3 regions of the Streptomyces sp. NPDC033966 genome follow, and region 2 is predicted to be linked to each of the others. Evidence: predicted binding sites of a transcription regulator. Region 2 holds the regulator's gene; each other region holds the start of a gene.
The links. The regulator HrcA, encoded in region 2, represses chaperone genes, less so after heat shock. The targets are predictions, from matches to a motif close to TTNGCACTCNGNNNNNCNGAGTGCNAA.

Region 1 (9,827 bases), on a different contig from region 2:
TGGACTACCGCGAATGGGACCGCGACCTCCATCCCGGTGACATCATCCTCACGCACTTCCGGGGCCGGGAGGACTGGAAAGGCACGATGCCTGACATGATCCGTCATGTCATGAAGACCGTCACGGACAAGGGATATGCCGTGGCCCGCCTGGAGGACTACTTGTGAGGTACGCGCGCCGGTTGGTAGCCGGGACGCTGACGGCCGGCGCGCTCGCGCTGTCCCTGACGGGATGCGGGAACAGCGTGGATCCCATCGAACGGCTGGGCCGCAACACCGCGCCGGACAGCGCGTCCCCGTCGACCTCCCCGTCCGCGCCGGCCCCCGCGGCGAGCTCCGCGCAGGCCGGTACGGCGGGGGACGAGGCGTACCGGAAGTGGGGCCTGAAGGCCCCCGTCCAGTACGCCCCCAAGCCGGCCCAGAAGCCCCAACTCCCCAAGGGCTCCCCGGGCAAGGCGGCCGTGCTGGACCGAATACCCGTCGCGCCGACGGAGAAGGTCGTCTTCCTGACCTTCGACGACGGTGCGGAGAAGGACCCCGAGTTCCTGAAGATGGCGGCCGACCTCAAGCTGCCGATCAGCATGTTCCTGACGGACAACGTGGCTTCCTCGGACTACGGCCACTTCGAGAAGCTCCGCGACAACGGCTCCGGCAGCACGATAAACAACCACACCCTGACGCACCCGAACCTCCGCACCCTGCCCTTCGCGGCGCAGAAGAAGGAGATATGCGGGCAGCAGGACCACCTGGAGAAGCGCTTCGGCAAGCGCCCCCCGCTCTTCCGCCCGCCGTTCGGGAACTACAACGACGACACCCTCAAGGCCGCCGCCGAGTGCGGGGCCCAGACGGTGGTCCTGTGGCGGGCGTCGATGCAGATCAACGACTTCCAGTACGCGGAGGGCTCCGCCCTCAAGCCGGGTGACATCATCCTGGCCCACTTCCGCGGCCCGTCGGAGCTCAAGGGCGCGACGGAGACCCAGATGACGACCCGGATGCTCCAGCGGATACAGGACCAGGGCTACAAGATCGGCCGCCTGGAGGACTACCTCTAGCCGGCGCCCGGCCCGGTCAGTGGCCCCGGTCAGCGGCCCGGTCAGTGGCCCGGTCAGCGGCCCAGGGGGGTCTCGTGCTCCATGCGCGTCAGCTTCTGCGGGTTGCGGACGGAGTAGAGGCCGGTGACGAGACCGTCGTCGATCCGCATCGCCACGACCATCTCGACCTCGCCGTCGATCCGCATCAGCAGCGCCGGGTGCCCGTTGACCCGGGTCGGCTCCGCCGTCATCAGCGGGCCGAGGGCGGCGACGCCGGCGGCCAGCAGCCGGGCCACCTTCTCCGCGCCCACGACCGGCCGCGGCACGGCCTGCTTGATGCCGCCGCCGTCGCTCAGGGCGACGACGTCCGGCGCGAGGAGGTCGAGCAGACCCCGGAGGTCACCCGTCTCCAGCGCCCGCCGGAAGGCGCCGAGGGCGGCCCGGGTCTCGGTCGCGGAGACGACACCGCGCGGCCGGCGCGCGGCCACGTGCGAGCGCGCCCGGTGGGCGATCTGGCGGACCGCCGCCGGACTCTTCTCCACGGCCTCCGCGATCTCCTCGTACCCCAGGCCGATCACCTCACGCAGGACGAACACCGCCCGCTCGGTCGGCGCCAGCGTCTCCAGGACCAGCATCATCGCCATCGAGACGCTGTCGGCGAGCTCGGCGTCCTCGGCCACGTCCGGCGCGGTGAGCAACGGTTCGGGCAGCCAGGGGCCCACGTATTGCTCCTTGCGCCGGTTCAGTGCGCGCAGCCGTTCGACCGCCTGCCGGGTCGCGATCCGGACCAGGTACGCGCGCGGCTCCCGCACCGTCCCGAGGTCGACCCCCGACCAGCGCAGCCAGGTCTCCTGGAGGACGTCCTCCGCGTCCGCGGCCGAGCCGAGCATCTCGTAGGCACCGGTGAACAGCAGCTTGCGGTGCCTGACGAACGCCTCGGTGGCAGGGTCGGGACGGCCGTCCTCGCTCATGTGCGGGTCTCCTGTTCGTTCATCGTGACCGTGTCGGCCATACGACGCCGTACCCCACTGCTTTGTGACAGCCACCGCACCGCACACCTTGTGGCGCGCGTCACATGAGGGTGGTGCGGGGGAGGGGGAGCGGTAGCCCCTTGAGCGGTCTCAGGGTTGGTTTGGGGGTTTCCCGTCAGTCCCATCGTCCTTCCGTGTCGTGCCGGTCCCTCAAGGGCGCTCCCTTCGGTCGCGTCACTTCGTGATCGCCTTCGGCGACCCTTGACCGACCGACCCGCCCCGGAAAGCCGAAAGACTGACGGGAAGCCCCCAAAGGAACGGTCACGGGGCAGGAGGGGAGGGGCGGGTCCGTCAGCGATGAGGCGAGGGGGCGGGTGCTGGCCCGCCGGGCATCCGGGCCCCTGGATGCCGGATTCCGGGGCGAGGTGCGGCAATGCGCACGAGAGGTTGATCAGAGCGACCTCCGGAGCACCCGAGCGCCCCAGATCGCTACGCGCTCCTGCCGTCTCGGCGTCCGACGACCGTCCGGGGCTGATACCCGCACCAGAGGACGAACAGAGCAGCGCGGGTGACGCATGGGCGCGTCGGATCGCTACGCGCTCCCCTGATCTCGGCGGCCGGCGGCCGTCCGGGGCTGATGGCCCCGTCAGGGGGCGGACGGAAGTGGATGCGTCAGACCGCTACCCGGTCATCGCCGGCCGGCTCGGCCGTCAGGATGGCGAGGAGTCCGGGGAAGCGGGCCTCGATGTCGGCTCGACGCAGGCCCGCCATCCGGCTATTGCCCCGGTCGACCTGGCGGATCAGGCCGGCCTCCCTCAGGGTGCGGAAGTGGTGGGTGACCGTCGCCTTCGAGACCGGCAGCGAGAAGGAGGCGCAGGTGCGCGCCGTGCCCTCGGGGGCGACTGCCAGCTCGCGCACCACGCGGCGGCGCAGGGGGTCGGCGAGTGCGGACAGCACTCTGCCGAGCTCGATCTCCTCGACGGTCGGGTGACCCTCGTCGTCGGGCATGGCGGCGACCTCCTCCCGTAGGTATGGATTGGATCTTACCTCCGCCGACTGCTAGCGTCCGATAGGTACGAAGACAGTCGTACCTATCTGTGGGGGAGAAACCTGATGGACCAGCTCGTCACACTCATTGGCGTCGCCCGCCCCAAGCCCGAACGTGCACAAGAGCTCAGGGAGCTCCTGCTCTCCTTCGTCGAGCCCACCCGGCAGGAACCCGGCTGCCTGGAGTACCACTTCCACGAGGACCGCGAGGAGCCCGGCGTCTTCGTGTTCTACGAGGTGTGGCGCAGCCAGGCCGACCTGGACGCCCACCTGGCGCTTCCGCACCTGCAGGACTTCTGGGAGCGTCGGATGGACTACCTGGCCACCGATTTGGAGATCCGCTTCGTGGACATGCGCAGCCCTCACGGCCACTAGCCGTCTGCTGTGCCCATCAGCCCCGGACGGCCGCCGGCCGCCGAGATCAGGGGAGCGCGTAGCGATCTCAGGCGCCCATCCGATCCCTGGGCTGCTCTGTTCGTCCTCTGGCGCGGGTATCAGCCCCGGACGGTCGACGGACGCCGATAAATGAGAAGCGCGTAGCGATCTGGGGCGCTCGGGGGCGTCGCAGGTCGCTCTGATCAACCTCTCGTGCGCATAGCCGCACCTCGCCCCGGAATCCGGCATCCAGGGGCTCGGATGCCCGGCGGGCCGAGGCCCGGCCCCTCGCCTCATCGCTGACGGACCCGCCCCTCTCCTCCTGCCCCGTGACCGTTCTTTTGGGGGCTTCCCGTCAGTCTTTCGGCTTTCCGGGGCGGGTCGGTCGGTCAAGGGTCGCCGAAGGCGATCACGAAGTGACGCGACCGAAGGGAGCGCCCTTGAGGGACCGGCCCGAACCGGAAGGACGATGGGACTGACGGGAAACCCCCAAGCCAGCTGCGAGACCGCCCCGCCGAAACCCCGCCCCTCAGCGCACCCCCGCCCCCGCCGCCACCACCGGGGTGATCGTCGTTTCCGCCGGGCCCATCGCGTCGGCTTCGCGTTGGCGTTCCGCGCTGTCGCTGATGCGGAGGAGCAGGGCGATCATGATCCAGTTGGCCAGCAGTGACGAGCCGCCCTTCGCCAGGAAGGGGAGGGCCTTGCCGGTCAGGGGGATCAGGCCCGTCACGCCGCCGGCGACCACGAAGACCTGGAGTGCCAGTGCCGCCGCCAGGCCCACGGCCAGCAGCTTGCCGAACGGGTCCCGCGCGGCCAGCGCCATGCGCAGGCCCCGCTGTACGAGCAGGGCGTAGATGATCAGTACGGCCATGACCCCGGCCAGGCCGAGCTCCTCGCCCACCGTCGTCAGGATGAAGTCGCTGCGCCCCGCGAACTTGATCAGCTCCGGGTGCCCCATCCCCAGGCCGGTGCCCGAGACGCCGCCCGTGCCGAAGCTGAACAGGGCCTGGGCGGACTGCTCCGAGTTCAGGCCCTGCGGAGGGTTCGGGGAGTAGATCGCCAGGGGGTTCAGCCAGGCGGCGACGCGTGCCTTGACGTGGGGTTCCGTCGAGCCCACGACGAAGGCGCCCACGGCCGCCATCAGCAGGCCGCACACGATCCAGCTGGTGCGCTCGGTGGCCACGTACAGCATCACGACGAAGACGCCGAAGAAGATCAGCGAGGTGCCGAGGTCGCGCTCGAAGACGAGGACGAGCAGCGACAGGATCCACACGGTGATGATCGGCCCGAGCTGGCGCATCGGCGGCAGTCGCAGACCCAGGAACTTGCGGCCGGTCAGGGCCAGGGAGTCGCGGTGGATGACCAGGTACCCCGCGAAGAAGATCGCGATCATGATCTTCACGAACTCGCCGGGCTGGAGCGAGAAGCCGAAGAGGATGATCCAGCGCTTGGCGCCGTACGTGTCCGCACCGAAGAACGCCGGCGCGATCAGCAGCACCAGCGCGACGGCCATCGTGATGTAGATGAAGCGCTGGAGCAGCCGGTGGTCGCGCAGCAGTGCCACCACCAGGATGCAGGCGGCGACCCCGACCACCGTCCACATCAGCTGGTCGGGCGCGTTGGCCACGGAGTTCCACCGCTCGATGTAGCCCTGGTCGAGCCGGTGGATGAGCACCAGCCCCAGCCCGGTCAGCAGCATCGCGAGCGGGAAGATCAGCGGGTCCGCGTACGCCGCGAACCGGCGGATGCCCAGGTGTCCCACCAGTGACAGCAGCGTCATGCTGATGACGAAGCTGGTGAGGTGCTGCGGCAGCTCGCCGTTCATGGCGAGCCCGGCGCTGACGTGGCCGAAGACGGCGATGCCGATGACCAGGAGCAGCAGGAGCGCTTCGGTGCGGCGGCGGGCGCCCGCCACCGTCCGGGGCCTCAGTCCACGCACGGGATACCGCCGCCGTCGATGGCGCCCGTCTCGGGCTGCGGCGGGGGCGGGGCGGATGACGGGGGCGACACGGGGGAAGCAGGGGAAGGGGAGGAAGAAGAGGTCGGCGCGGCGTCCGGTGCACCCGGGGTCGTCGCAGTGGTCGACCGGGGACCGATCTGCTCGGCAATGAGGCGCTTTATCTTCATATCATCTACGACGTTGATGTCCTCCCCATGGTTCCTTCCGAAGCCCTCAGAAGGGCTTGGTGGGGTAGTCGTCGGCGCCGGCGTCGAGCCCCTCGGCCTCGTCGTGCTCGCCGGCCCGGCCGGTCGGGATGGGCCGGGGGCATCAGGTCGAGCAGGCCCTGGCGGAGGGATTCGGCCAGGTTCTCTTCCTCTTCGACCACGAGGATGCGCGCGTACCAAGCCTCACATACCGGGCAGAGGCTCCTCCGGCCCCGGCGCTCGGCGGGGGGCTCCCCGTCGGGTCGGGGTTCAGCCGAACGGGGGGTTCGGCGGCCGGAATGCGTGGAACCAGCGGACCGTGTTGGCACTCCGCTTGACCGAGTGCTAATCGCCGGAATAGTGTCACACCTGGCACTCGCCCCCGGTGAGTGCCAACACAGCGACAGGCAGGTCCGGCACCCGCGACGACGGATCGACCTGGTCGCCACCTCAGACAGTTAACCCCGGATCTCCGAAGGGGGAGGTCGGATCGTGACGACCGCCAGCTCCAAGGTTGCCATCAAGCCGCTTGAGGACCGCATCGTGGTCCAGCCGCTCGACGCCGAGCAGACCACGGCCTCCGGCCTGGTCATCCCGGACACCGCGAAGGAGAAGCCCCAGGAGGGCGTCGTCCTCGCGGTCGGCCCGGGCCGCTTCGAGGACGGCCAGCGTCTCCCGCTGGACGTCAGCGTCGGCGACGTCGTGCTGTACAGCAAGTACGGCGGCACCGAAGTGAAGTACAGCGGCGAGGAGTACCTCGTCCTCTCGGCCCGCGACGTGCTCGCGATCGTCGAGAAGTAATTCGCTTCAAGAAGTTTGCTTGAGCTGCGCCCCTGGTCACCCCGCTGATTGCCGGGCGGCGAGGGGCGCGGTTCGTTAAACCCGAGTTTTCGAGAGGGCTGAACCGCTCCCATGGCGAAGATCCTGAAGTTCGACGAGGACGCCCGTCGCGCCCTCGAGCGCGGCGTCAACAAGCTTGCCGACACGGTCAAGGTGACGATCGGCCCCAAGGGCCGCAACGTCGTCATCGACAAGAAGTTCGGCGCCCCCACCATCACCAACGACGGCGTCACCATCGCCCGCGAGGTCGAGCTGGACGACCCGTACGAGAACCTGGGCGCGCAGCTCGTGAAGGAGGTGGCGACCAAGACCAACGACATCGCGGGTGACGGCACCACCACCGCCACCGTGCTGGCCCAGGCGCTCGTCCGCGAGGGTCTGCGCAACGTCGCCGCCGGCGCCTCCCCGGCCGCCCTGAAGAAGGGCATCGACGCCGCGGTCAAGGCTGTGTCCGAGGAGCTCCTCGCGACCGCCCGCCCGATCGAGGACAAGTCCGACATCGCCGCCGTGGCCGCGCTCTCCGCGCAGGACTCGCAGGTCGGCGAGCTCATCGCCGAGGCGATGGACAAGGTCGGCAAGGACGGTGTCATCACCGTCGAGGAGTCCAACGCCTTCGGCCTGGAGCTCGAGTTCACCGAGGGCATGGCCTTCGACAAGGGCTACCTGTCCCCCTACATGGTCACCGACCAGGAGCGTATGGAGGCCGTCCTCGACGACCCGTACATCCTGATCAACCAGGGCAAGATCTCCTCCATCCAGGACCTCCTGCCGCTGCTGGAGAAGGTCATCCAGGCGGGTGGCTCCAAGCCGCTGCTGATCATCGCCGAGGACGTCGAGGGCGAGGCCCTCTCCACCCTCGTCGTCAACAAGATCCGCGGCACCTTCAACGCGGTCGCCGTCAAGGCCCCCGGCTTCGGTGACCGTCGCAAGGCGATGCTCCAGGACATGGCCACCCTCACCGGTGCCACCGTCATCGCCGAGGAGGTCGGCCTCAAGCTCGACCAGGCCGGTCTGGACGTCCTCGGTTCCGCGCGCCGCGTGACCATCTCCAAGGACGACACGACCATCGTCGACGGTGGCGGCAGCCACGAGGAAGTCGCCGGTCGCGTCAACCAGATCAAGGCCGAGATCGAGTCCACGGACTCCGACTGGGACCGCGAGAAGCTGCAGGAGCGCCTGGCGAAGCTCGCCGGCGGCGTCTGCGTCATCAAGGTCGGCGCCGCCACCGAGGTGGAGCTCAAGGAGAAGAAGCACCGCCTTGAGGACGCCATCTCCGCCACCCGCGCCGCGGTCGAGGAGGGCATCGTCTCCGGCGGTGGCTCCGCGCTCGTCCACGCCGTCAAGGTCCTGGAGGGCAACCTCGGCCTGACCGGCGACGAGGGCACCGGCGTCTCCGTGGTCCGCCGCGCCGCCGTCGAGCCGCTGCGCTGGATCGCCGAGAACGCCGGCCTCGAGGGCTACGTCATCACCTCGAAGGTCTCCGAGCTCGACAAGGGCCAGGGCTTCAACGCCGCCACCGGCGAGTACGGCGACCTGGTCAAGGCCGGCGTCATCGACCCGGTCAAGGTCACCCGCTCCGCCCTGGAGAACGCCGCCTCCATCGCCTCCCTGCTGCTCACGACCGAGACCCTGGTCGTCGAGAAGCCGGCCGAGGAAGAGGCCGACGCCGGTCACGGCCACGGTCACGGCCACAGCCACTGACGCGTCCGCGCGCTTCGACGAGAAGGCCCCCGCCCCGCCGTTCACACGGTGGGACGGGGGCCTTCCCGTCTGCCGGGGCCGCCTGAGCGGCCGTCACTCCATGACGCCCAGCTGCCGCATCACGGCGATGGCGTCGTAGTGCCACCAGCCTTCCTTGATCAGGCCGTCCTGACATCGGAAGACCGTGGTGCCGGTCATCGTGCAGGACTTGCCGGTGGGGGCGACGCCCATGAACTCGCCCTTGTGCGTGCCGGTCCAGGTCCACAGCGTGGTGACGTAGTCGTCCTGCGCCATCTGGACGTCACGGGTGAAGGTGAAGTCGAAGGCGGCGCGCCACATCTCGGTGTCATCGCGGATCGCGGCGTAGCCGTGCTTGTCCTCGGGGTTGGAGATGTCGTGGTCGTGGTAGTCCGGGGCGAAGATCTCCTCGATGACGGACATGTCGCCCTTCATCGCGATGTCGTCGTACATCCGGTTCACCAGCAGGGTGTTGAGGTGCTCGTCGCGGACCGTGTCGAGGTTGGTGAACGTCGGCATGCCGTCGCACAAGGCCATCATCTCGTGGAACATCCGGTCCGTCTCGGGGAGGTCGGAGTTCTTCATGGCCTCCTCGTACGAAGGGAACTCGACGAAGTTCACGTAGTGGTCCGTCTGTTCGCGGTCCTTGGCCACGATGCTGTGGGTGACCGTGCGCTTGCCCTGGCTCTGGGCGACGTACTTGTCCAGCAGGTCGTTCATCGCCTCGGGCTGGTGGGTCCTGTAATCAACCAGTTGTACGAATGTCATGGTGGGCTCCCGTGCTGGGTGGACATGTCCAGTTTAGGGAGAATTCACCCGTTCGGCCCGGTCTACCGGCGGGTCACTGGGGCCCGTATTTGCGGCCCGTACGGGAGGACACCCCGCCGAGCAGCCCGCGCGGCGTCAGCTTCACCACGCCCATCAGCGCCTTGTAGCGCGGGTCCGGGATCGACACGGTCTTGCCGCGCGCCAGGTCGGCCAGCGCCGCGGCCACCAGCTTGTCCGCGTCGAGCCACAGCCAGCCCGGGATGTTGTCCGTGCCCATGCCGGCCCGCTCGTGGAACTCGGTCCGCACGAAGCCGGGGCACAGGGCCATCAGGCGGACCCCGGACCCGGCGAGGTCCCGCGCCGCGCCCTGGGTGAACTGCACGACCCAGGCCTTGCTGGCGCCGTAGGTGCCGCGCGGCACGAAGGCGGCGACCGAGGCCACGTTGACGACCCCGCCGCGGCCGCGCGAGCGCATCGACTCCGTCGCCGCCGAGGTCAGCCGCAGCACCGCCTCGATGTGCACCTTCAGCATGGTCAGCTCGTCGGCCATGGAGACTTCCAGGTAGCGGCCCTTGTTGCCGAATCCCGCGTTGTTGACGAGCAGGTCCACCGGGTGCGTACGGTCGCCGAGGCGGGTCTCGACCGCCTTGATGCCCTCCTCGGTGGAGAGGTCGGCGGCCAGTACCTCGGCCTCGATGCCGTGCCGGTCGTGCAGCTCGGTCGCCTGTTCGGCGAGCCGCTCGGTGTCGCGGGCCACCAGTACGAGGTTGTGGCCCTGGGAGGCGAGCCGCCGGGCGAAGGCGGCGCCGATGCCCGCCGTGGATCCAGTGATCAGCGCAGTCGTCATGTGCGCAAAATAGCCGCCCGTGGCGACTCGCGTGCCTCCGCGGGTACGTGCGTGCGATCCCGTGTTCGCCGGGCCCCGCGGCGCG
Region 2 (9,827 bases):
CCGGCCATTGCTGCGCCTCCCGTGACGATGATCGGTCGGGGGCATGCTACCCGTGCCCTTGCCCGGGCCGGGCGGGGTCCGGTACGCCGCTGCGCGGGGCCGGTCCCCTACCCGCCCTTCCACCGTTCCTCCCCCAGCTACCGCTGGGAGGTACCCCCAGGTGCTCCGCCCCGGACCCCATGGGGGCTCCGCCCCCAGACCCCCGCGCCTCAAACGCCGGCGGGGCTGGATTTCGCGCAGCGGGACCGCACCCCCGGCCCAGGGCGACGGGGCGGGCTACGACCAGCGTCCCGTACGCGCCAGCAAAACGGCCGTCGCCGCCGTGCCGGCCGTCGACGTGCGCAGGACCGAGCGGCCCAGGCGGTACGGCCGGGCGCCGGCCTCGGCGAAGGCCGCCAGTTCCTCCGGCGAGACCCCGCCCTCGGGGCCGACCACCAGCACCACCGACCCCTTCTCCGGCAGCGGCGCCGTCGCCAGCGCCGCGGACGGGGTGTCGCGGTCCTCGTGCAGCACCACCGCCAGATCGGCCTGTGCCAGCAGCGCGGCCACCTGCTTCGTGGACATCGCCTCGGCCACCTCCGGGAACCGGACCCGGCGCGACTGCTTGCCCGACTCCCGTGCCGTGGAACGCCACTTGGCCAGGGACTTCGCCCCACGGTCGCCGCGCCACTGCGTGATGCACCGCGAGGCCTGCCACGGCACGATGGCGTCGACGCCGGTCTCCGTCATCGTCTCGACCGCCACCTCGCCCCGGTCGCCCTTCGGCAGCGCCTGCACCACGGTGATCCGGACGTCGGGCTCCGGCTCCTCCAGCACGGTCTCCAGGTCCGTGACCACCAGCCGGTCCTTGCCCTCGGCCGCCTTGACCACGCCCTCCGCCCACCGGCCGCGCCCGTCCGTGAGGACCACGTCCTCGCCCGGGTTGAGCCGCTTCACGGACACCGCGTGCCGCCCCTCGGGGCCGTCCAGCACGAACTCCGGCCCCGCCGGAACCTCTTCGACCACGAACACGGGGGCCGTCATGACGTTCTCCTCATCTGCATTGCGTTCAACGCGTTCTGCGCCTCGGCCAGTTCGGCCGCCAGCACCTCCACCAGCTCCCCGGCCGGCAGCGCCCGCGCCAGCCGGTGGCCCTGGCCCGCCCACAGGGACATGCCCTGCGGGTCGCCGGCCGCCGCGGCCGCCTTGCGCAGCCCCGCGGTCATGTGGTGGACCTGGGGGTAGGCGGCCGGGGCGTACGGCCCGTGCTCCCGCATGAAGCGGTTGACCAGGCCCCGCGCGGGCCGGCCCGAGAAGGCCCGGGTCAGTTCCGTGTGCGGGAACATCGGGTCGGTCAGGGCCTTCTTGTGCAGCGGGTGCGCGCCCGACTCCGGGCATGCCAGGAAGGCCGTGCCGAGCTGCGCCGAGTCCGCTCCCGCCGCCAGCACCGCCGCGATCTGCGCCCCGCGCATCAGGCCGCCCGCCGCCGTGATGGGCAGGGCCACGACCTCCCGTACCTGCGCGACCAGCGCGAGCAGGCCGACGCCCGCCGTGCCGTCGGCCTCCGGGTCGTCGCGGTGGGTGCCCTGGTGTCCGCCCGCCTCGACGCCCTGGACGCAGACGGCGTCGGCGCCCGCCGCCTGCGCGGAGCGGGCCTCGTCGACCGAGGTGACGGTCACGACGGTACGGGTACCCGCCCCGCGCAGGCGGGCGAGCACGTCGGGCGCGGGCGTGCCGAAGGTGAAGGAGACCACCGGGACGGGGTCCTCCAGCAGGATGGCCAGCTTCGCCTCGTAGCCGTCGTCGCTGTTGCCGACGGTGTCCTCGGGGGCGAGCGAGACCTCGTACCAGCCGGCCTCGCCGGCCAGTTGCCCGCGGTAGGTCTCGACGGCGGCCGGGTCGACGTAGCCGTTCTGCGGCATGAGGAGGTTCACGCCGAAGGGCCGCCGGGTGAGGCCGCGCGTCTGCTTGATCTCCTGGTACATGCCGTCGGCGGTCTTGTAGCCGCCGGCCAGGTAGCCGAGCCCGCCGGCCTCGCACACGGCGGCGACGAGCGGCGGGCAGGAGACGCCGCCCGCCATGGGAGCCTGCACGATCGGGTACTGGGGGAGACCGTTCGGTGCGGAGGACATGGACTGCATCGTGCCACGTCCCGGCCACCGCGCCGAACCGTCGCATTCGCCTGGCATAGTCCGCTTCCCCGGCATGTCCGGGAATCGCCGTGGGCGGTGTCCCGGGAAGCACGGAGCCCGGTCCGGGGCGTCCCCGGACCGGGCTCGTGCGAGTGCCCCGAGCAGACCTCGGGCCTGCCTCGGGCCGGCCTCAGCGGCCGTTGAACGCGTCCTTCAGGCGGCTGAACAGGCCCTGCTGGCCGGGGGCGAACTGGCCCATCGGCCGCTCCTCGCCGCGCAGCTTCGCGAGCTGGCGCAGCAGCTCCTCCTGCTGGGCGTCCAGCTTGCCGGGGGTGGTGACCTCGACGTGGACGATCAGGTCGCCGCGGCCGCCGCCGCGCAGGTGGGTGACGCCCCGCCCGTGCAGCGGGATGGCCTGGCCGGACTGGGTGCCGGGCCGGATGTCGATCTCCTCCATGCCGTCCAGCGTCTCCAGCGGGCACTTGGTGCCCAGGGCCGCGGCCGTCATGGGGATGGTGACCGTGCAGTGGAGGTCGTCGCCGCGCCGCTGGAAGGTCGCGTGCGGCAGCTCGTGGATCTCCACGTAGAGGTCGCCGGCGGGGCCGCCGCCGGGGCCGACCTCACCCTCGCCCGCGAGCTGGATCCGGGTGCCGTTCTCGACACCGGCGGGGATCTTGACGGTGAGGCTGCGGCGGGAGCGGACCCGGCCGTCGCCCGCGCACTCGGGGCACGGGGTCGGGACCACGGTGCCGAAGCCCTGACACTGCGGGCAGGGGCGCGAGGTCATGACCTGGCCCAGGAAGGACCGGGTCACCTGGGAGACCTCACCGCGGCCGCGGCACATGTCACAGGTCTGCGCCGAGGTGCCGGGGGCGGCGCCCTCGCCGGAGCAGGTGCCGCAGACGACGGCCGTGTCGACCTGGATGTCCTTGGTCGTGCCGAAGGCGGCCTCGTCCAGTTCCAGGTCCAGACGGATCATGGCGTCCTGGCCGCGGCGGGTCCGCGAGCGCGGGCCGCGCTGCGAGGCCTGGCCGAAGAAGGCGTCCATGATGTCGGAGAAGTTGCCGAAGCCGCCCGCTCCGAAGCCGCCCGCGCCGCCACCGCCGCCCGAGGAGGACAGCGGGTCGCCGCCGAGGTCGTAGACCTGCTTCTTCTGCGGGTCCGAGAGGACCTCGTAGGCCGCGTTGATCTCCTTGAAGCGCTCCTGCGTCTTCGGGTCCGGGTTCACGTCCGGGTGGAGTTCACGGGCGAGGCGGCGGAAGGCCTTCTTGATCTCGTCCTGCGATGCGTCGCGGCGCACGCCGAGTACGGCGTAGTAGTCCGTGGCCACTTACGACTCCGCCAGGATCTGTCCGACGTAACGTGCCACTGCGCGTACCGCTCCCATCGTTCCGGGGTAGTCCATGCGGGTCGGTCCGACCACGCCGAGTTTGGCGACTGCTTCGCCGCCCGAACCGTAGCCGACGGACACGACCGACGTGGAGTTGAGTCCCTCGTAGGCGTTCTCGTGACCGATCCTTACGGCCATCCCCGACTCACCGGCCTCGCCCAGCAGCTTCAGGAGCACGACGTGCTCCTCCAGCGCTTCGAGCACGGGCCTGATGGTCAAGGGAAAATCATGTCCGAAGCGGGTGAGGTTGGCGGTGCCGCCGATCATCAGCCGCTCCTCCGCCTCCTCGGCCAGCGTTTCGAGAAGGGTGGCGAGGACGGCCTTGACGGTCGCCCGGTCGTCGATCTCGAACGACTCCGGAAGGTCCTGCACCAGCTGCGGCACGTCGGTGAAGCGACGGCCGACGACCCGGCTGTTCAGACGCGCCCGCAGGTCGGCGAGGGAGTTCTCGCCGAAGGGGGTCTGGGTGTCGACGAGCCGCTGCTCGACCCGCCCGGTGTCGGTGATCAGTACGAGCATCAGCCGGGCCGGGGCCAGCGACAGCAGCTCGACGTGCCGCACGGTGGAGCGGCTCAGCGACGGGTACTGGACGACGGCGACCTGCCGGGTGAGCTGCGCGAGCAGCCGTACCGTGCGGCCGACGACGTCGTCGAGGTCGACGGCGCCGTCGAGGAAGTTCTGGATGGCCCGGCGCTCGGGCGTCGACAGCGGCTTGACGCCCGCCAGCTTGTCGACGAAGAGGCGGTAGCCCTTGTCCGTGGGGATCCGGCCGGCGCTGGTGTGGGGCTGGGCGATGTAGCCCTCCTCCTCCAGCACGGCCATGTCGTTGCGCACGGTGGCGGGCGAGACGCCGAGCTTGTGCCGCTCGGTGAGGGCCTTGGAGCCGACGGGCTCCTCCGTCCCGACGTAGTCCTGGACGATGGCGCGCAGTACCTCGAGTCTGCGTTCGCTGAGCATCGCGCACACCTCCGGATGCGGTCGGTCGTCTGTCAGGCCGTCGGGGCCGGTCCTGGCTTGTTGGCACTCTGCGCGTGTGAGTGCCAGAGATCCCCCGGTCAGTGTACGGCCGGGTAGTACGCCACAGGCAAGGGCGGCCCGCCAGGGTAGCGTCACCGCATGGACGTGCGTTGGGAAGAGGCAGGCTGGGAACGGGTCACCGGACGGGTGGGCCGGCGACGGCTCCCGGTGTGGGACTGCACCGTGGGGCTGGTGGTGGGGGACGATTCGGTGCTGCTGATCGACCCCGGATCGTCGGTGCGCGAGGGTGCGCAGGTGCGGGCGGAGGCGGAGCGGCTGACGGGTCGCCGCGTGACCCATATCGCATTCACACACGGACATTTCGACCACGTGTTGGGCGGGGCGGCCTTCGCGGGCGCCGAGTTCTTCGGGGCGGTCGGCCTGGACCGGCTGCTGTCGACCCCGACGGGCCGCGAGGAAGTGCGGGTGAGCGCGTTCCGGCAGGGCCTGGCGGAGGCGGAGGCCACCGAGGCGGCGGACCTGCTCCAGGCGCCCCGGCACCTGGTGTCGGGCGAGTGGACCCTGGAGCTGGGCGGGGTCCAGGTGCTCCTGGCGAACGTGGGGCCCGCGCACTCCGAGCACGACCTGGCGGTCTTCGTACCGGGCGAGCGGGAGGCGGTGTTCTGCGGGGACCTGGTCGAGGAGTCCGGGGAGCCGCAGGCCGGCTCGGACGCGGTGCCGGGCCAGTGGCCGGCCGCCCTGGACCGGCTGCTGTCGCTGGGCGGCGACGACGCGGTGTACGTGCCGGGTCACGGAGCGCTGGTGGACGCGGACTTCGTGCGTGCGCAACGCGACACACTGGCGGCCCGGTTCGGCGTGTCGGGGGCGTGAGCGCGCCGGCTCTCCTAGTGTCGGCCGGATGCGTGAGTACTCCCCCGACCTGACCCCGCAGTGGAAGCGCGCCAAGCCCGTGCCGGAGGTGCCGGCGGACCCGGACCTGGTGGTCGAGGTGGCGGGTACGGACTTCTGCGGCGCGGTGGTGGCCTGCGAGGCGGGCACGGTGACCCTGGAGGACCGCTTCGGCAAGCGCCGGGTGTTCCCGCTGGAGCCGCGCGGCTTCCTGCTGGACGGCGCGGTGGTGACCCTGACCCGCCCCGCGCGGGGCCCGGCCGCGCCGGCCCGTACGGCCTCGGGCTCGGTCGCCGTCCCGGGGGCGCGGGCCCGGGTGGCGCGGGCGGGGCGGATCTACGTGGAGGGGCGGCACGACGCCGAGCTGGTCGAGCGGGTCTGGGGCGACGACCTGCGGATCGAGGGCGTGGTGGTGGAGTACCTGGAGGGCGTCGACGACCTGGCGGCGGTGGTCGCGGAGTTCGCCCCGGGTCCCGACGCCCGTCTCGGCGTCCTGGTGGACCACCTGGTGCCGGGCTCGAAGGAGTCCCGGATCGCGGCCTCGGTGACGGGCCCGGACGTGCTGGTGGTGGGCCACCCGTACGTGGACGTCTGGCAGGCGGTGAAGCCGTCGGCGCTGGGCATCCGGGCGTGGCCCGAGGTGCCGCGCGGCCAGGACTGGAAGACGGGCGTCTGCCGGGCCCTGGGCTGGCCGGAGAACACCGGGGCCGCCTGGCAGCACATCCTGTCCCGCGTGACGTCCTACCGCGACCTGGAGCCGACGCTGCTGGGGCGGGTGGAGGAGCTGATCGATTTCGTCACGGGTAGCGGTGAGGCCTAACGCCCTGGAAGGTGCCGAACTCACTCGTATCCAGCTCGATGCCGAGCGGCTCCAGCGGCACCGACTCGCCGAACTTCGACAGCCGTTGCGATCGGTAGTCGGCATCGTCCCCCTTGCCGACCGGGATGGTCAGCAGGACGCATTGCGCAGCGATCGGGTCGATGATCAGATAAGCAGGCACCTTCCCGGCGGCGTAGATCGAGCGCTTGACCACGTAATCCCTGTCGACGCTGGTCTTCGAGACGACCTCCACCACCAACGTGATCAGTTGCGATGGCAGGAGGCGTCCCGACCCCGGGTTCGCCTCGCGATCCAGGACCACCAGGTCGGGAACGGGCTCGCTCGCCTCGTCGACGATGTCGACGTCCTGGGTCTGGAGCCGTACCCACCGCTTGCGCGGGATCTGGTCCTGCACGTCCTCCACGATCAGGTTGTGCACCAGATCGGGACCGGCCATCATCACGATTTCCCCCCGGAGGAGCTCGGCCTTAACGCCCTCGGGAGGCTCGAACCCCTCGAAGAATTTGGCCATCCCATGCTCGTCCACAGCGGTCATCTCCGTGGTCCTCCACATCCGCCGCGTACTGTCGGCGGCAGCCTACGGACAGCGTAGGCAGGGCGAGCCCCGTTACGGGGGGATTCACCCGGGCGGGAGATCAGTCCACCAGGTCCCGCACCACCGCGTCCGCCAGCAGCCGCCCCCGCAGGGTCAGGACCGCGCGGCCGGCCTCGTACGGGCCCGCCTGCAGCAGGCCGTCGGCCAGGGCGCGGCGGGAGGCCGCCAGGCCCGCGGGGGCCAGCAGGGACAGGGGGACGCCGTCGACGAGGCGCAGCTCCAGCAGGATGCGCTCGACCCGCCGGTCCTCCTCCGAGAGGAGCTCGCGCCCCGCGCCCGGTGAGCGGCCCTCGGCGAGGGCGGCCGCGTAGGCGCCGGGGTGCTTCACGTTCCACCAGCGCACCCCGCCCACGTGCGAGTGGGCGCCGGGGCCGGCGCCCCACCAGTCGGCGCCGCGCCAGTACAGCTCGTTGTGCAGGCAGCGGCCGGCCTCGGAGGTGGCCCAGTTCGAGACCTCGTACCAGGAGTAGCCGGCCCGCTCCATGACCTCGTCGGCGATCAGGTACCGGTCGGCGTGCACGTCGTCGTCGGTCATCGGGACCTCGCCGCGGCGGATCCGGCGGGCCAGCTGGGTGCCCTCCTCGACGATCAGGGCGTACGCGCTGATGTGGTCGGGCCCGGCGCCGAGCGCGGCCTCCAGGGAGGCCCGCCAGTCGTCGTCGGACTCGCCGGGGGTGCCGTAGATCAGGTCGAGGTTGACGTGGTCGAAGCCCGCCGCGCGCGCCTCGGCCACGCAGGCCTCGGGGCGGCCGGGGGTGTGGGTGCGGTCGAGGATCTTGAGCACGTGCTGCTTGGCGCTCTGCATGCCGAAGGAGATCCGGTTGAAGCCGCCTGCGCGCAGCTCGGCCAGGTACTCCGTGTTCACGGACTCCGGGTTGGCCTCGGTGGTGACCTCGGCGTCCTCGGCCAGCCCGAACTCGTCGCGGATCGCCGCGAGCATGCGTACGAGGTCCCCGGCGGGCAGCAGCGTGGGCGTGCCGCCGCCGACGAAGACGGTCCGCACGGCGCGCGGGTCGTCGCCGAGCACCTTGCGGGCGAGGCGCACCTCGTCGATCAGGGTGTCGGCGTAGTTCTCCCGGGAGGCGAGCACGCCGCCGGTGCCGCGCAGCTCGGTGGCGGTGTAGGTGTTGAAGTCGCAGTACCCGCAGCGGGTGGCGCAGTACGGGACGTGCAGGTAGAACCCGAGCGGCCGCTCCCCGGCGCCCTCCAGGGCGTGCGACGGCAGCGAGCCGTCTTCGGGCATGGGGTCACCATCGGGCAGTGCGGAAGGCATGTGCCCATTGTCCCGCACTCGCCGTGGCCCGGCGGCCCCGTGCCGGACGGACCGCCGGGACGGGGCTCACGGCGTGCGGGGCCGGCGGGGCGGCGGCCGCGCCGCCGCCCCGCCCCGTGCGGCTCGCCGCCAGGCGTCAGGCCTCCCGGGAGCCCTCGTACATCTCCTCGATGAGGTGCTTGAACTCGCGCTCGACGACCGGCCGCTTCAGCTTGAGGCTGGGCGTGAGGTCGCCGTGCTCGACGTCGAGGTCGCGCGGCAGGATCCGGAACTTCTTGATCGTCTGCCAGCGCTGGAGGTTCTCGTTGAGGGTCTGTACGTAGGTCTCGATCAGCCGGCTGGTCTCCGGCGCGGCGAGGACCTCCCCGTACGTCTTGCCCTCCAGGCCGCTCTCGGCGGCCCAGCCGAGGATGGCGGGCTCGTCGAGGGCGATCAGGGCGGAGCAGAAGTTCCGGTCGGCGCCGTGGACGACGATGGTCGACACGTACGGGCAGATCCCCTTGAACTGGCCCTCGATCTCCGCCGGGGCGACGTACTTGCCGCCGGAGGTCTTGATCAGGTCCTTCTTGCGGTCGGTGATGCGCAGGTAGCCGTCCGGGGAGAGCTCGCCGATGTCGCCGGTGTGCAGCCAGCCGTCGCTCTCGAGGACCTCGGCGGTCTTCTCGGGCTGGCCGTGGTAGCCCTGCATGATGCCGGGGCCGCGCAGCATGACCTCGCCGTCGTCGGCGATGCGGACCTCGGTGCCGGGGAGCGGCTTGCCGACCGTGCCGGTGCGGTAGGCCTCGCCGGGGTTGACGAAGGAGGCCGCGCTGGACTCGGTGAGGCCGTAGCCCTCCAGGATGTGGATGCCGGCGCCGGAGAAGAAGTAGCCGATTTCGGGGGCCAGGGCCGAGGCGCCGGAGACGGCGGCGCGCAGGCGGCCGCCGAAGGCCTCGCGGAGCTTGGAGTAGACGAGCGTGTCGGCGATCTTGTGCTTGGCGGAGAGCGCGAAGGGGGCGGTGGCCCGGCCGGTGCGGCGGTAGTTGTCCTGGGTGACCTTGGCGTACTCGCGGGCGACGCCCACCGACCACTGGAAGATCTTGTACTTGGCCCCGCCGCCGGCCCGGGCCTTGGCGGCCACGCCGTTGTAGACCTTCTCGAAGATGCGCGGGACGGCCGCCATGTAGGTGGGCTGGACGACCGGCAGGTTCTCGATGATCTTGTCGATGCGGCCGTCGACGGCGGTGACGTGTCCGACCTCGATCTGACCGGAGGTGAGCACCTTGCCGAAGACATGGGCCAGCGGCAGCCACAGGTACTGGACGTCGTCCGGGTTGATCATCCCGGTGGCCACGGTGGCCTTGGCCATGTACGACCAGTTGTCGTGCGGCAGGCGTACGCCCTTGGGGCGGCCGGTGGTGCCGGAGGTGTAGATGAGGGTGGCCAGCTGGTCGGGGGTGATGGCCGCGATCCGCTCCTTGACCGCCGCGGGGTGCTCGGCGAGGTACTCCTTGCCGCGCTCCTCCAGCTCGGCGAGGGAGAGCACCCAGCCCTCCGGATCGCCCTCGGCGGAGACGGCGTCGGCCGCCTCCAGGACCACCACGTGGGCGAGGTCGGGCAGGTCGGCGCGGCGCTCGCGGGCCTTGGCCAGCTGGGCGGCGTCCTCGGCGATCAGCACCCGGCTCTCGGAGTCCGAGAGGATGAAGGAGGACTCCTCGGCGTTGGTGCTGGGGTAGATGGTGGTCACCGCGCCGCCGGCGCACATCACGCCG
Region 3 (9,827 bases), on a different contig from region 2:
CGGGGAAGGGCAGGCGTTCCAGCAGGGAGCGGCGTACGGCGTACTCGCCGCCCAGCGGCTGGACGAAGCCGGCCAGCTGGGGCCAGTGGAGGTTGAGGAGCGGGCGGGCGACCAGCTCCGTGACGCGCCCGCCCTGGCCGGGGGCGTCCCCGAGCGGGCGGTCGTACATGGCCTTGACGAACTGCACCTGGGGGTCGGTGAGCAGCGGTCCGACGATCCCGGAGACGAAGGCGGAGTCGAAGTCCCGCAGGTCGGCGTCGACGAAGCAGACGACGTCCCCGGTGGTGGCGAGCAGGGAGCGCCACAGCACCTCGCCCTTGCCGGGCAGGGCCGGGATCCGGGGCAGGATCCCGTCCCGGTGGACGACCCGCGCGCCGGCCTTGGCCGCGACCTCGGCCGTACGGTCGGTGGAGCCGGAGTCGACGACCACCAGCTCGTCCACCAGGGGGACGGGCGGGGCCTCGATCAGGTCGCGCCGGATGATCTCGACGATCTCCCCGACGGTGGCCTCCTCGTCGAGCGCGGGCAGCACCACGCTCACCGTCGTCCCGGCCGCCCGTTTCCGGTCGAGCAGCTGGTCGAGCGGTCGGTCGGCGGCGGACCAGGAGCGGTCTGCCAGCCAGCGCTCCACCTCATCCAGCACTCTCAGCACTCCCTGCGCTTCTCTCCGCGGGTTCCGCGGTCTCTACGGCACTCTGCGGCACTCGGCTGATTTGGGCCGAATTGTGATCCATCTCGCGGTTCGGACGGCTGTCTCAACCACCCGTCCCTTCGGTTACAGTCTTGAACAACGCGAGAGACCACCGCATGCCGGGGGTCCCGCGCACAAACGCACCGGCGCGCCACAGAGCGCGTGTGTCCGGTGCCATACCGCTCATCCAGAGGGGCAGAGGGACACGGCCCGTTGAAGCCCCGGCAACCCTCCAGTCGGTTCTCGCCAGCGCGAGGCCCCGGCTAGGGAAGGTGCCAATTCCGTCTCATGGCGAAGTGCGCCATGGGGAAGATGAGGAGAAAGGGCCTCGCCATCATGGCTGCACAGACTGTCGCCACCTCTGTCGACCTCGGACCCGCCACCGGACTTTCCTGTCGCGAGTGCGGTACCCGCTTCGAGCTCGGCCCCATCTTCGCCTGCGTCGAGTGCTTCGGCCCCCTGGAAGTCGCCTACGAGCTCCCGCTCGGCGACCCGGAGGCCCTGCGCGCCGCGATCGAGGCCGGCCCGAACAACATCTGGCGCTACGCGCCGCTGCTGCCCGTCCCGGTGGACGTGGCCTCCAAGCCGAACCTGAACCCCGGCTTCACCAAGCTCGTGGACGCCGAGAACCTGGCCAAGGAGCTGGGCGTCACCGGCAAGCTCTACGTCAAGGACGACTCCGGCAACCCGACGCACTCCTTCAAGGACCGCGTCGTGGCCATCGCCGTCGAGGCCGCCCGCGCCTTCGGCTTCACCACCCTGTCCTGCTCCTCCACCGGCAACCTGGCCGGCGCCGTCGGCGCCGCGGCCGCCCGGGCCGGCTTCCGCTCCTGCGTGTTCATCCCGCACGACCTGGAGCAGGGCAAGGTCGTCATGGCCGGTGTCTACGGTGGCGACCTCGTCGGCATCGAGGGCAACTACGACGACGTCAACCGCTTCTGCTCCGAGCTCATCGGCGACCCGCTGGGCGAGGGCTGGGGCTTCGTCAACGTCAACCTGCGCCCCTACTACGGCGAGGGCTCCAAGACCCTGGCGTACGAGATCTGCGAGCAGCTCGGCTGGCAGCTGCCCGACCAGATCGTCATCCCGATCGCGTCCGGCTCCCAGCTGACGAAGATCGACAAGGGTCTCCAGGAGCTGATCAAGCTCGGCCTCGTCGAGGACAAGCCGTACAAGATCTTCGGCGCCCAGGCCGAGGGCTGCTCCCCGGTGTCCACCGCCTTCAAGGCCGGCCACGACGTGGTCCGCCCGCAGAAGCCGAACACCATCGCCAAGTCCCTGGCCATCGGCAACCCGGCGGACGGCCCGTACGTCCTGGACATCGCGCGGCGCACCGGCGGCTACGTCGAGGACGTCAACGACGAGCAGGTCGTCGAGGCCATCAAGATCCTGGCGCGCACCGAGGGCATCTTCGCCGAGACCGCGGGCGGCGTGACCGTCGGCGTGACGAAGAAGCTCATCGAGAACGGGCAGCTCGACCCGGCACTGACCACCGTGGTCCTGAACACCGGTGACGGCCTCAAGACCCTGGAGGCGGTGGCCGCGGACAGTGGCCAGACCGCCACCATCCGCCCGAGCCTGGACGCGTTCCGCGCCGCCGGCCTGGCCTGACTCTTCCCCCCTGACACATCCGGAAAGGCGGTAGCGCCATGAGCGTCAACGTCCGCATCCCCACCATCCTGCGCACCTACACCGGCGGCAAGGCCGAGGTCCCGGCCGAGGGCGCGACCCTCGCCGAGGTCATCGAGTCCCTGGAGAAGAACCACCCGGGCATCGCCGCGCGCGTCCTGGACGACCAGGGCAAGCTGCGCCGCTTCGTGAACGTCTACGTCAACGACGACGACGTGCGCTTCGAGGGGGGCCTGCAGGCGGCGACGCCGGACGGCGCCGGCGTCTCGATCATCCCGGCCGTCGCCGGAGGCTGACCGGACGACGCGTTGAAATCAGAATTGCCCCCTCCGCTAAAAGCGGAGGGGGCAATTCTGCTTGATTGGGCGCGGTAGAGTTGGGGCAGTCCCCTCCGCTGTTCTTGCCCGCCGCATATGAGCGGGCCGACGGATGGTTGACATTGAGTCAACATGCGCGTTCCTTTTGGGCCTTTGGTGAGGCTTGTCTGGCCCGAGTTGCCCTGGAATATGCCAAGTTTTCACCCTATTTCAAGGTTTCCGCGTGTCCAGATTTCTCGTCGGATTGACCTGTTGCAGACAGCACCGGTGCGGATACATTCAGCCGCGGTCGAGGCGTTCCGGCGCAAGTTCTGACCCGGGACCGCGAAGTGCGGTCCCGCGCAAGGGCCAGTAATAGGGGAGTTAGGCATGGCTCAGGGCACCGTCAAGTGGTTCAACGCGGAGAAGGGCTACGGCTTCATCGCGGTCGACGGTGGTGCGGATGTGTTCGTCCACTACAGCGCCATCCAGATGGACGGATACCGCACCCTTGAAGAGGGTCAGCGGGTCGAGTTCGAGATCTCGCAGGGCCAGAAGGGTCCGCAGGCGGACATGGTCAAGCTCGCGGCCGGCTGAGTCGGAGCGAACGCGATCGGCCACCGACGCACGCACAGACGCTCGAGGGGCCCACATCCTGGACAGGGATGTGGGCCCCTCCTGCGTGTCGCCCCGCGTCACCGCCGTGTCACCCGCGTGTTGCCTGAAGCCGCTTGCACTCGTGGGGGTCGAGTGCTAATCATTGCGTTAGCACTCTCCCGGTGAGAGTGCTACTAAAACGAGGACCGGGCCGGTGAGGCCCGCAGGACCCGGCGGGACGGAACCGCCGGATCCGCAGGCCGTCCGTCGCGGGCGCGGGCGCGGTCCGGAGCAATCCACCCCTGTCCGGGAGGACCACTTCACATGGCCAAGATCATTGCGTTCAACGAGGAGGCCCGGCGCGGTCTCGAGCGTGGCATGAACCAGCTCGCCGACGCCGTCAAGGTCACCCTTGGCCCCAAGGGTCGCAACGTCGTCCTTGAGAAGAAGTGGGGCGCCCCCACGATCACCAACGACGGCGTCTCCATCGCCAAGGAGATCGAGCTCGAGGACCCGTACGAGAAGATCGGCGCCGAGCTGGTCAAGGAAGTCGCCAAGAAGACGGACGACGTCGCCGGTGACGGTACGACCACCGCGACCGTCCTCGCCCAGGCGCTCGTCCGCGAGGGCCTGCGCAACGTCGCCGCCGGCGCCAACCCGATGGCCCTCAAGCGTGGTATCGAGAAGGCCGTCGAGGCCGTCTCCGCCGCCCTGCTGGCCCAGGCCAAGGATGTCGAGACCAAGGAGCAGATCGCTTCCACGGCCTCCATCTCCGCCGCCGACACCCAGATCGGCGAGCTCATCGCCGAGGCCATGGACAAGGTCGGCAAGGAAGGCGTCATCACCGTCGAGGAGTCCCAGACCTTCGGTCTGGAGCTGGAGCTCACCGAGGGCATGCGCTTCGACAAGGGCTACATCTCGGCGTACTTCGCCACCGACATGGAGCGTATGGAGGCGTCCCTCGACGACCCGTACATCCTGATCGTCAACTCCAAGATCGGCTCGGTCAAGGACCTGCTGCCGCTCCTGGAGAAGGTCATGCAGTCCGGCAAGCCGCTGCTGATCATCGCCGAGGACGTCGAGGGCGAGGCCCTGTCGACCCTGGTCGTCAACAAGATCCGCGGCACCTTCAAGTCCGTCGCCGTCAAGGCCCCGGGCTTCGGCGACCGCCGCAAGGCCATGCTCGGCGACATCGCCATCCTCACGGGCGGCACGGTCATCTCCGAGGAGGTCGGCCTCAAGCTGGAGAACGCCGGTCTCGACCTGCTCGGCCGCGCCCGCAAGGTCGTCATCACCAAGGACGAGACCACCATCGTCGACGGTGCCGGTGACAGCGACCAGGTCCAGGGCCGCGTCAACCAGATCCGCGCCGAGATCGAGAACTCCGACTCGGACTACGACCGCGAGAAGCTCCAGGAGCGCCTCGCGAAGCTGGCCGGCGGCGTGGCCGTCATCAAGGCCGGTGCCGCGACCGAGGTCGAGCTCAAGGAGCGCAAGCACCGCATCGAGGACGCCGTTCGCAACGCGAAGGCGGCCGTCGAGGAGGGCATCGTCGCCGGCGGTGGCGTGGCCCTGCTCCAGGCCTCCTCGGTCTTCGAGAAGCTGGAGCTCACCGGTGACGAGGCGACCGGCGCCAACGCCGTGAAGCTCGCGCTGGAGGCCCCGCTGAAGCAGATCGCCGTCAACGGTGGTCTCGAGGGCGGCGTCGTCGTCGAGAAGGTGCGCAACCTGGCCGTCGGCCACGGTCTGAACGCCGCGACCGGCGAGTACGTCGACATGATCGCCGAGGGCATCATCGACCCGGCGAAGGTCACGCGCTCCGCGCTGCAGAACGCCGCGTCCATCGCCGCGCTCTTCCTGACCACCGAGGCCGTCATCGCCGACAAGCCGGAGAAGGCCGCCGCCGCTCCGGGCGGCATGCCGGGCGGTGACATGGACTTCTGATCGGCCCCTGGCTGATCGGCTGTTCTCGAACGAGGGCGGCACCCCTTCCTGGCGGAGGGGGTGCCGCCCTCGGGCGTTTCCCGGGGGCGGGGGCTCAGTGGGCGTAGTCCTTGAGCTTCTCGGTGTCCAGCGTGATCCGCACGGGGGCGGGCAGGGTGACCGTTTCCCCGTAGGCGTACGACACGGACTGCCGGTACATGCCGTCCTGGGGGTCGCTGTGGACGGTGAGCATGTCCTCGTCCCGGTCGACGAGGAGGTACAACGGGATGCCCGCCTGGGCGTACGCGGCGCGCTTCTCGTGCCGGTCGCGCTGGTCCGTGTCGGGGTCGAAGGACGTGACCTCCACGACCATCAGCGTCCCGGCGGGATCCGCCCACTCGCCCTCCTGGGCGGCGTAGTGGTCGTACGGCGCGAGCGCGCCGTCCGCGCGGGCCCGTCCGGTGCGGTAGCTCTCCACCTTCAGCCCCTGCTCGGGGTAGAGGGCGAGCTCCGGGCGCTGCTGCATGCACTGGCGCAGCAGCCACATCACGATGGCGCCGTGGCGCTGATCGGGCAACGGCTTGACTCCGAGCTTTCCGTTGATGAATTCGAGCGTGACGGTCTCGGGTGCGCGGCTGGCCAGCGTCTCGAAGTCCGTCAGGGACATCTGGGCGTGCGCGTCGGTGCTGGGGGTCATGGGGTCGCCTCCTCGACACCATGGTGCCCGGGTTCGGCGCCGGTGGAGCGGCGGACTGGTCATCGGCGGTTCCTTTCGCGGACGCGGGTCGCGTGGGCGCGTACCTCGGCCGGGGTGAGGGCCGGGGTGAAGACCGGCGGGCGGGGGGCTTCGGCGCGGCAGGCGCGGCAGCGGCCGTCGGTGAAGGCGGCGGGCGGGCCGGGGGCTCGGCATTCGGTGCACTCGGCCCGGACCGGGGGTGAGGCTTCCTCCGGCAGGGCCGGGGCCGGGTGGGGTGGTGCGGCGGGGAGTTTGGACTCCAGGCGTTTGCGGACCAGGGCCGCCGGGTGGTGGACCACGGGCGGCAGGCCGGCGGTGAGGGCGAGCCGGATGCGGTCGGGGGAGGCGCCCCGGGCCAGCCAGGGGACCAGGAGCGGGGCGAGGGCCGTGCAGTCGGCCTTGGACAGCGCCAGGGCGGGGGCGGTGCGGCCGAGCGAGGAGAGGATGCCGTACGCGTCGGCCGGGGCATCGGCCGGGGCCGGGGGTACCGGTGAGGGTGGCGGCGGGGCCGTCGGTGCGGGGGAATCCCTCTGGGTGAACCGGGCCCACCAGGCGCCGTCGCGGGCCGTGCGGGAGAAGAACGTGCGGGTGACCCAGCGGGTTACCGGGCCGGGCAGCCGCTGCCGGACCCGGTGCAGGTGCCCGGCGGTGGCCAGCCGGTTGAGGGCGGTGCGCAGGGCGCACTGGCCCCACAGGGGCAGGACGGCGGCGAGGGTCTTCACGCTGATGTCGGCGCCGTCGGGCAGGCGGTCGAGGTACCCGGCGACGGCCGCCTCCCGGGCCGGGAGGTGCGCGAAGTCGCGGGCGGTGCGGGGCGCTTGCTCCGGTGCGGCGATTTTGCCGTAGCCGGGCTTGGCGAGGGGGTGCGGGGCAGCACTAAGCTGAGCGTCATCCATGGGGATCGCTGTTCCGATCTCGTTTGGTCAGGCCCTCGTTCGGTGTTGGCGCACCAGCGGGGGCCGATTTTCGTTTCCAGCCGCACGGTAGGGCCTGATGGCCCTGCGTGGCAAGCCGGTCACGGATCGTCATCCGGCCTGGTATGGGCGGCGGTTGGGGAGGGTGGTGGGTGGTGGTGGGCTCCGCCCACCACCCATTCCACAGACAGGGCGCTCGGACTCTCGCGGCTTGAGCCCCGGGCGGCGTGGCCGCCTGATCGGCTGTTCTCGAACGAGGGCGGCACCCCCCATGCGGGGGGTGCCGCCCTCGGGCGTTTCGGGGACCGCCCGGCCCGCTAGAAGCCGGTGGTGTCGAGCGTGAATCCGAAGGGGTCCGGGATCTGCAGGGACTCGCCGAAGGACACCGTCGTACGGGAGCGGTATCCGTGCGGCGAGGGGTCCCAGAAGCAGGTGATCTCAGAGACCTGCATGTCGACGACCAGATGGATGGGGACGAGCAAGCCGTACACCTCCAGCTTCTCGTTCCAGTCGGCGTCCTTGGTGGAGACGGACGTGAACTCTCCGACCAGCGACAGCGACGCCCCGTCCGCGTGCAGCCCGTCCTCCTCGAAGGCTGCCTCATCCGCCACGTACAGGTCCGGTCCGTAGCCGCGCTCCGCTGCCGGGAACCGGAAGAGGAATGGAGAGGTGTCGGCGAACTGTCCCTTGGGGGCGTGTGCCTGGAGCTGCCCGCGCAGGAGGCGCATGGGACGCGAGTAGCGCAGGTTGGAAAACGGCGACACGACGATCTTCCCGCGGATGAGCTCGGCCTTGAAGCCGTCTGGCGTGTCCATCTCCGCAACGGCGCGCAGGAGCGTCTCGAACGTTGGCAGCGCCGCATGTTCTATCGGTGTGGCCCGCTCGGTCATGATCGTCACCGTCGTCCTCCGCGCGGCGTGCTGCCCTGAATGTGTGCCTCGTCCCAGGCTAGTGGCGGGGGGCGTGTCATGCCCGGGTTCCGAGACGGGGCAACACCGTCTGGGGGGCTTTGGTTGACTGGGGGCATGAGCGAGCTCTTCGTGAAGATCTGCGGGCTGAAGACCCCCGAGGACGTCGACGCGGCCGTGGCCGCCGGGGCCGATGCCGTCGGGTTCGTGCTCGCGCCCGGGAGTCCTCGGACCGTCGGGGCCGACGTGGCGCGGGAGCTGGCCGCCCGGGTGCCGGACGGGGTGCTCACCGTCGGGGTGTTCCGGGGGCAGTCGCTGGAGGAGGTGCGCCGGCTCGCGGAGGAGAGCGGCGTGCGCGGGGTGCAGCTGCACGGCGACGAGGGCCACGAGTACTACGAGGAACTCCGCGCGCCCGGCCGGACCCTGCTGCGGGCCACCGCCGAGCACGTCGCGCGCTGCGGTGAGTACGGCGAGGACCTGCTGCTGATCGACGCCCCGGACCCCGGCTCCGGCAAGCCCTGGAACTGGGGGTCCGCGCAGTTCAGGGCCCCGGAGGGCCGCTGGCTGCTGGCCGGCGGGCTCGCCCCGGGCAATGTGGGGGAGGCGGTCTCGGCCACCGGCGCCTGGGGCGTGGACGTCTCCAGCGGGGTCGAGCGGGAGCGCGGGGTGAAGTCCCCCGAGCTGATCCGCGCCTTCGTCGAGGCCGCCCGCGCAATCGTATGATTACTCTGAGTGAGAACATGCGGGTGTCGGGCCGCCCGGTGGGCAGAACACCCTCATGGAATCGGACCACTCCGGATGGCTGCGCCGCCTGGCCGGCCGCCTCCTCCCCGCCGCGGGCGGCGGGGGCCTGCCGGTGTTCGCACCGCGCGGCGCCCCCGTCCTCACCGCCGACTTCACCTCCACCGCCCAGTGGGTGGCGGGCCGCTCCTGGGCCTATCCCGACGGCGGCCCGGTCAACCCGGGCGACAACAAGCTCGACCACCTCACCGCCGACCCCGCCTACAGCCGCAGCGGCACCTTCCGCGCCACCCGCCGCCCCGACGGGAACTGGGACACCGGACTGCTCACCACCGAGGGCAGCGACCAGGGGTTCATGGTCCGCACCGGTGACGTCCTGGAGGCCCGGGTCCGGCTCCCCACCGAGACGGGGGCCTGGCCCGCGATCTGGACCTGGCGGGACGGCGGCCAGGAGATCGACGTCTTCGAGTACCACCCCGACAACCCGGACCTCCTCGAACTGTCCAACCACGTCCGCGAGGCGCACCGCTACCACCGTGACCCGACGGTCAGGCCCGGCGGCTGGGTCGACCTGAGGGTGGAGTTCGGCCGCAGGTCGGTCGTCTGGTGGGTGAACGGTGCCCGCGTCTTCTCCGACGGGCGGGGCGTGGGGCGCGGCTGGCACGCGTACCTCATCGTCAACCTGTCGGTGTCCGCCGGGAGGTACCACCCGGCGCCGGGCGCGGAGCAGACGGAGATGTCGTACGAGGTGCCGGAGCTGCGCGTGTACCGGGCGTAGGCGGTGTCCTGACCCGCCCGGGCTCCCCGGGCGGTGGTCGGCGCGGCCCTGCTCGCCCTGCTGCCGCCCGAGGCGGGGGCCTGAGGGGCGGAGCGCCGGGGCCCGGACGGGCGGGTCGGGGCCGAATGGGCGACACTGATCTCACCGCCACCTCCGGTTGATGGCCTGCGCGAACGACCGCGGCACGCATCCCGGCATCCAGGCGGCGCCCCTGCCCTTCGGTGCGATCCCATCGAGGTATTCGATGAAACCGAACCCGTTCGCAACGGCCGCGGCCCTCCTCTGCGGCCTCGTCATGATGGGCTCGACGTCGACCGCCTTCGCGTACGCCCCCGTCACGGCGGCGCCCGCGACCGCGGCGAAGTCGCCCGTCTGCCCCACGTCCGACCCGCCGCCCGGCACGGGTTCGCAGATCAGCTCCGCCGACGCCGACGCACTCGTCGACGCCCACAACGACGCGCGGCGGGTGGCCCTCCAGCAGTACAACCCGGGGCTCGCCCTGGTCTCCCTGACGTGGAGCCCCAAGCTGGCCTGCGACGCGCAGGCGTGGGCCGACGACCCGGCATCCAGCGAAGGCGGTGGGCTCCACCACAGCGACCGTGCCACGAACGGCA

Region 1: a site for HrcA is predicted at 5,891-5,917, ahead of groES (co-chaperone GroES). Genes of this name have one in related genera too.
Region 3: a site for HrcA is predicted at 3,382-3,408, ahead of groL (chaperonin GroEL). Genes of this name have one in related genera too.

The regions. Positions count from the first base shown of each region.
Region 1 is NZ_JBVIRQ010000001.1:1,032,746-1,042,572, reverse strand. Features, by position in the region: gene ACZ518_RS04845 (polysaccharide deacetylase family protein) at 1-167, shown strand, start outside; gene ACZ518_RS04840 (polysaccharide deacetylase family protein) at 182-1,051, shown strand; gene ACZ518_RS04835 (RNA polymerase sigma-70 factor) at 1,105-2,001, opposite strand; gene ACZ518_RS04830 (ArsR/SmtB family transcription factor) at 2,674-3,009, opposite strand; gene ACZ518_RS04825 (putative quinol monooxygenase) at 3,115-3,423, shown strand; gene ACZ518_RS04820 (FtsW/RodA/SpoVE family cell cycle protein) at 3,953-5,362, opposite strand; gene groES (co-chaperone GroES) at 6,061-6,369, shown strand; gene groL (chaperonin GroEL) at 6,481-8,109, shown strand; gene ACZ518_RS04805 (ester cyclase) at 8,203-8,895, opposite strand; gene ACZ518_RS04800 (SDR family NAD(P)-dependent oxidoreductase) at 8,969-9,742, opposite strand.
Region 2 is NZ_JBVIRQ010000006.1:153,027-162,853, forward strand. Features, by position in the region: gene ACZ518_RS18910 (histidine triad nucleotide-binding protein) at 1-8, opposite strand, end outside; gene ACZ518_RS18915 (16S rRNA (uracil(1498)-N(3))-methyltransferase) at 277-1,023, opposite strand; gene ACZ518_RS18920 (nitronate monooxygenase) at 1,020-2,111, opposite strand; gene dnaJ (molecular chaperone DnaJ) at 2,302-3,441, opposite strand; gene hrcA (heat-inducible transcriptional repressor HrcA) at 3,442-4,458, opposite strand; gene ACZ518_RS18935 (MBL fold metallo-hydrolase) at 4,618-5,349, shown strand; gene ACZ518_RS18940 (DUF3097 domain-containing protein) at 5,378-6,187, shown strand; gene ACZ518_RS18945 (Uma2 family endonuclease) at 6,165-6,743, opposite strand; gene hemW (radical SAM family heme chaperone HemW) at 6,844-8,076, opposite strand; gene ACZ518_RS18955 (AMP-dependent synthetase/ligase) at 8,213-9,827, opposite strand, start outside.
Region 3 is NZ_JBVIRQ010000017.1:115,373-125,199, forward strand. Features, by position in the region: gene ACZ518_RS33950 (glucosyl-3-phosphoglycerate synthase) at 1-643, opposite strand, end outside; SAM riboswitch class I at 872-1,010, shown strand; gene thrC (threonine synthase) at 1,028-2,302, shown strand; gene ACZ518_RS33960 (MoaD/ThiS family protein) at 2,341-2,616, shown strand; gene ACZ518_RS33965 (cold-shock protein) at 3,007-3,213, shown strand; gene groL (chaperonin GroEL) at 3,538-5,157, shown strand; gene ACZ518_RS33975 (Uma2 family endonuclease) at 5,252-5,833, opposite strand; gene ACZ518_RS33980 (hypothetical protein) at 5,893-6,768, opposite strand; gene ACZ518_RS33985 (Uma2 family endonuclease) at 7,104-7,601, opposite strand; gene ACZ518_RS33990 (phosphoribosylanthranilate isomerase) at 7,812-8,417, shown strand; gene ACZ518_RS33995 (LamG domain-containing protein) at 8,473-9,213, shown strand; gene ACZ518_RS34000 (CAP domain-containing protein) at 9,458-9,827, shown strand, end outside.